2 linked regions of the Prochlorococcus marinus str. MIT 1013 genome follow. The protein of the gene in region 1 interacts with the protein of each later gene in a pairwise test. Links are inferred from orthologs where the notes say so. Each region holds a gene or a part of one and is shown in the gene's direction. Other genes may lie near its edges.

The links. Proteins that work in one complex are often made in the same cells at the same time.
Region 2: the proteins of rlmN (region 1) and ftsZ interact in binary tests that used the Escherichia coli proteins (3 or more experiments, as listed by UniProt). The link is inferred for Prochlorococcus marinus str. MIT 1013 from one-to-one orthologs.

The regions. Positions count from the first base shown.
Region 1 is NZ_CP114778.1:1,092,706-1,095,598, reverse strand. The notes cover bases 18-2,889. They hold rlmN (23S rRNA (adenine(2503)-C(2))-methyltransferase RlmN), read left to right. Parts: upstream 18-849; coding sequence 850-1,929; downstream 1,930-2,889. Other genes in these bases: O5633_RS06640 (sodium:solute symporter family protein), read left to right, coding at 1,961-2,889; O5633_RS06650 (high light inducible protein), read left to right, coding at 701-853; O5633_RS06655 (DNA-directed RNA polymerase subunit beta'), read left to right, coding at 18-638. In the rest of the region: more of O5633_RS06655, read left to right, coding at 1-17; more of O5633_RS06640, read left to right, coding at 2,890-2,893.
Region 2 is NZ_CP114778.1:944,957-947,972, forward strand. What follows is about bases 1-2,995. They hold ftsZ (cell division protein FtsZ), read left to right. Parts: upstream 1-943; coding sequence 944-2,047; downstream 2,048-2,995. Other genes in these bases: O5633_RS05760 (cell division protein FtsQ/DivIB), read left to right, coding at 1-780; panB (3-methyl-2-oxobutanoate hydroxymethyltransferase), read left to right, coding at 2,212-2,995; hemW (radical SAM family heme chaperone HemW), read right to left, coding at 2,972-2,995. Outside these bases: more of panB, read left to right, coding at 2,996-3,016; more of hemW, read right to left, coding at 2,996-3,016. UniProt on the Escherichia coli protein: Essential cell division protein that forms a contractile ring structure (Z ring) at the future cell division site. The regulation of the ring assembly controls the timing and the location of cell division.

The DNA.
Region 1 (2,893 bases):
GTAAAGTTCGAATAGAAGATGCGGGAGACACAACATTTTTACCTGGAGAATTGATAGAACTAAGACAAGTTGAAGACACAAATCAGGCTATATCTATTACTGGAGGAGCTCCTTCAGAATTCACTCCTGTTTTACTTGGTATTACAAAAGCATCTCTTAATACTGATAGCTTTATTTCAGCTGCCTCATTCCAAGAAACAACTAGAGTCCTCACCGAGGCGGCTATTGAAGGGAAGTCTGATTGGCTTCGTGGACTTAAAGAAAATGTAATTATTGGTCGCCTGATACCAGCCGGTACAGGTTTTAGTGGCTTTGTTGAAGAATTAAATGATGAAGCAGGTCCTCATCCAGATATTCTGGCAGAAGATCCAGCTGGCTATCGAAGGATACAAAACCTTAGACCTGACTATACTGTCGACATGCCTTCTTCCCCAGTCGCTAAGAATACTGCTGTTTTGGATGATCCTAGTGAAGAGGATTTGGAGGCAACCAGAAGTAGACATGGAATCGATCCTGCTATGAGTAATTTTGCTGCCTTTGCTCGCCCAACTGGTGATGATGATTCACCTGAGGACCAAATGCCAGACCCTGCTGCGCTGGAGGGGTTGCAAGAAGAAGGTTTACTTTCAGATGAATAAATAAATTTTCCTACAATACTCTTTTAAATTTTCTAATATTTAGCTCATCCACTAGTTCATCGATGATTGATCCACCTGTTGTTCCAAAGCGTAAATTACCTCGGTATGGCTTTCATACACATACCGAACGTGTTAATGGTAGATGGGCAATGATTGGTTTTATTGCATTAGTTCTTTTAGAATTTAAACTTGGACATGGCTTGATTAATTGGTGACAAAACTTCTCCAACTATCAAGTAATTCACCTTTGCTTGGCTTAAGTTCGGAAGATCTTGAAGAATTTGCTCGTCAGGAAGGTGAACAACCTTTTCGTGGTAGGCAAATTCATGAATGGATTTATCAAAGAGGGGCAAAAAGCTTAGATTCCATAACTGTTCTTCCAAAGAAATGGCGAGATTCATTAGAAAATAAAGGAATAAATATTGGAAGACTTAATGAAGTCGACAGAGTTGTTGCAGCAGATGAGACATTAAAATTATTGATGGGGACTTTTGATGGTGAGATTATAGAAACAGTAGGGATACCAACTGACAAAAGACTTACCGTTTGTGTTTCAAGTCAAATAGGCTGTCCCATGGGTTGCAAGTTTTGTGCGACTGGGAAGGGTGGGCTTAATAGATCTCTTAATGTGAATGAGATAGTTGATCAAGTTATTAGTGTTAGAGAAACAATGAATAGGAGGCCTACTCATGTTGTTTTCATGGGTATGGGAGAGCCACTTCTAAATATTCGAAATGTTTTAGACTCTATTGAATGCCTCACGAATGATATTGGTATTGGTCAAAGGAAGATAACTCTTAGTACTGTAGGTATACCTGATACTCTCCCAGATTTAGCAAAATTAGCTAAAGAGCATTTAGGAAGAGTTAAATTCACCCTTGCTGTCAGCCTGCATGCACCTAATCAGAAGTTGCGTGAAGTAATAATTCCTTCGGCCAGTTCTTATCCACTTACTTCATTGCTCAACGACTGCAAAAAATATATAGAACTTACTGGTAGACGTGTGAGTTTTGAATATATTCTACTTGGAGGTTTCAATGATAAAGATATTCACGCAGAACAATTAGCTAATCTGATGAGAGGATTTCAGAGCCATGTTAATTTGATAGCTTATAACCCCATTGCTGAAGAAAACTTTCAACGACCAAACCAAGCTAGGGTTGATAGCTTTAGAGAACTATTAGAAAATATGGGAGTAGCTGTAAGTGTTCGCGCAAGTAGAGGTAGAGACAAAGACGCTGCATGTGGACAATTAAGAAGGCAAACAATAGATAAAATAAATATTAATTAAGCAAGTAGAAATAAATTAGTTGTTAGCTCCTATGACATTTATTGATTGGTTTATTTTATTTTTTTATTTAACATTTTCCTTGATATTAGGAATTTATATCTCCCTGAAAAATCATAATGAAACCGATTATTTTGTTGCTGGACGCCGCCTAAATGGTTTGCTTGCAGGCATGTCAATGGCTGCAACAACATTCTCAATTGATACACCTCTCTATGTGGCTGGAATTATTGGAACAAGAGGCTTGGCAGGGAATTGGGAATGGTGGAGTTTTGGACTTGCACATGTTGCTATGACAGTTATATTCGCACCACTTTGGAGGCGTAGTGGAGTATTGACTGATGCAGCCTTCACTGAATTACGTTATGGGGGTAAACCAGCAGCTTACTTAAGAGGTATAAAAGCTTTCTTACTTTCTGTTCCAATCAATTGTATTGGGATTGGTTATGCATTCTTGGCAATGCGTAAAGTGGCTGAATCATTAGGTGTCGTGGACGGACATATTGTGTTTGGACCCTTTACTGACACGATATTGTTAATGGTTTTAGTTTCTTTGTTTTTGCTTATTTACACTGTATTAGGCGGCCTTTGGGCAGTAGTAGTTAATGATTTTGTACAACTTGTATTAGCTCTTCTAGGCGCGTTTGCTGTTTGCTTTGTAGCACTTGATGCTTCAGGTGGTATGACGGATTTGTTAACAAAAATAGAGGTATTAGATAGACCTGAGCTCCTTTCTTTATTCCCATGGACATTAAATAAAGATGGTTTCAATTGGTTGGATAGTTCAGGAATAAGTATTACTACTTTTTTCGCTTTTATTTCTTTGCAGTGGTGGAGTTTTAGACGTAGTGATGGTGGTGGGGAATTTATTCAGCGTTTATTGGCTACGAAAAATGAAAAACAAGCAACTCTGGCAGGAATAGTTTTTTTAATTGTGAATTATCTTATTCGTAGTTGGCTTTGGATT
Region 2 (3,016 bases), 150 kb from region 1 along the record:
AATCCTATTTCATCCATAAAAGTCTCAGATGTTTCTCAGAGCAAAAATCTTCTAATTGAACTTTGGCAATTACTTTTTTTTTCAACCACTTCAATTATTCTCATTCTTACATTTGTAAATCAGGCATGGAAACCAATAAGTTTTGATGAAACGAAAATAACAGGTCTTTCTGGAATAACAGAAAATGATATTAAAAAAGTTACTAGTATTTTTTACCCTAGAAACCTGTTGGAATTAAATCCAAAAGAAATCGAATCTTATTTAATAAAAAAGCTTCCAATCAAAAAAGTTTCCGTAAGCCGCAAAATTTTCCCCCCTGAAGTTCATTTAAATGTTTTAGAAAGAGAACCAATCGCTTTTGCGAGTCGAGTTATTTCCAAAAATGTCGAGAATGGAATGATTGATATTCAAGGATATTGGATACCACTGCAATTTCTAAATAAATCAAAAAAAAATAAAATAAAATTATCTATAGAAAATTGGAATTCAAATAAAAAAAAAGAAATTCTAAAAATAATTAAAAATAGATTTATTCTTCAAAGCCCTCTCCAAAAAATCAAAATAAATCCTCTCCAAGAAATCAGCATAAAAACCGAGCACTTCAATTCAGTTCTTCTAGGCTCTGATACAGATCGCTTGATCGAGCAAATGAATAATTTAAACCAGCTACAAAAATCATTACCAAATCTTTTAATCAACACAAAAGTAAAAGTCGTAGATCTTAAAGATCCCAGTAAACCAGAATTAAAAATCGAAAAAATCCTTATAGATAGCGATTAAAAGGCTTGCTATGACATGATTTTGCATGAATTCATAAGATATTGAGAGTCTTTTTTAGATGATTTAAGAAATTAATTTGTTAATCAATTTAAACCAATAAACCAACAGAATTCATGGATGATGTTCATAATGCCCAAAACAAGATCTAATCCTGAATATGGTGATGGGAATTGGAAACAAATCTAGTTTCAACATGGATGAAGGAATCCTACCCAGTCAATCTGCACGTATTGAGGTTATTGGTGTTGGGGGTGGAGGAAGTAATGCCGTCAACCGAATGATCAATAGTGATCTTGATGGAGTTACTTACCGAGTACTCAATACAGATGCTCAAGCTCTAATCCAATCATCTGCAACTCATAGAGTTCAACTAGGTCAAAGCTTAACTAGGGGGCTTGGTGCAGGCGGCAATCCAAGCATTGGACAAAAGGCTGCGGAGGAATCAAGGGCTGACCTTCAACAAGCCTTAGAAGGAGTAGATCTAGTCTTTATTGCTGCAGGAATGGGAGGTGGAACCGGTACGGGAGCAGCTCCAGTTGTTGCTCAGGTTGCCAAAGAAAGTGGTGCCTTGACAGTTGGTATAGTAACTAAACCATTTAGTTTTGAAGGCAAACGTCGCTTAAGACAGGCTGATGAAGGTATCGCAAGGCTTGCAGAAAATGTAGATACGTTAATTGTTATCCCAAACGACAGACTAAAAGACGTAATTTCTGGAGCACCTTTGCAAGAAGCTTTTAGAAGCGCTGATGATGTTCTAATGAAAGGAGTTCAAGGAATAAGCGATATAATTACATGTCCTGGATTAGTGAATGTAGATTTTGCTGATGTGCGTTCTGTCATGACAGAAGCTGGAACTGCTCTTTTAGGGATTGGCTTAGGGTCCGGCAGATCTAGAGCCTTAGAAGCCGCCCAAGCAGCAATCAATAGTCCTCTTTTAGAAGCAGCTCGAATAGATGGAGCAAAAGGATGCGTAATAAATATAACTGGAGGAAAAGATATGACTCTTGAAGACATGACATCTGCTTCTGAGGTTATATCAGATGTAGTAGATCCAGAAGCAAATATAATAGTAGGTACAGTTGTTGACGAAAAGCTCGAGGGGGAGATTCAGGTAACAGTAATTGCAACTGGATTTGACAGTAATCAGATTTATTCAAATGAAAGAAATAGGGCAAGACTTTCACCTCAATCTCTTTACGATCAATCAGAAGCCAAGGAAGCAGGTGCCTCAATACCAGAGTTTTTACGTCTAAGACAAAATCGTTGAGATTTATAGACCTACTAAATATTAAGGTGACCCGGATTCCACGCCTGCTTTGAGCATCCAGTATGGCTGCTACCTTCCGGTCCTGACCAGGTTTAGGCGTCACAGCCGCATGGGGCCGAGTCAATAATATTCTAGCAATAGCTAACCACGTTATTAAGAATTAAATGCTAACCACAGATTTGGTTCGTTTTAAAAAGTTGGGCAAACAGATAACTGTATTAACTGCTTGGGATGCTATCTCATCCTCAATAGTAGAAGCATCTGGTGCTGATGTTGTTCTGGTGGGGGATTCACTTGGAATGGTCGTATTAGGACATGCAACGACTCTTCCCGTAACACTTGATCAAATGCTTCACCACACACAGGCTGTTTGTAGAGGTTTTTCTAACCCTGTCGCTAATCAACCTTTAGTAGTTTGTGATCTCCCTTTCTTAAGTTATCAGTGTGGAGAAGACAAGGCGGTTGAAGCTGCTGGAACTTTACTGAAAAATTCCTGTGCTTCAGCAGTGAAGCTTGAAGGAGCTGAACCTGAGACTTTATTGGTCATTAAAAGACTTATAAGGATGGGAATCCCAGTAATGGGCCACCTTGGCTTAACTCCGCAATCAGTTCATCAGCTTGGATATAAATCGCAAGCAAGAGATAAAGATAGTCAAGATAAAATTTTCAAAGATTCCGAAAAGCTTCAAGAATCAGGATGTTTTGCAATAGTCGTTGAACATATTCCAGAGGAAATTGCCAGAAAATTAAAAAGAAATTTGATAGTTCCTGTAATTGGCATTGGCGCAGGAAATGATTGCGATGGTCAGGTAAGAGTTACAGCTGATATCCTTGGCCTTTCAGTTGAACAGCCACCTTTTGCAAAGCCTTTATTTTCAGGACGAGAACTTTGCATTGAAGCTCTAAAAAAATGGATTAAATCCACTAATCCAAACCAAGAGAATCCCACCACAAAAACATCTGAATCAA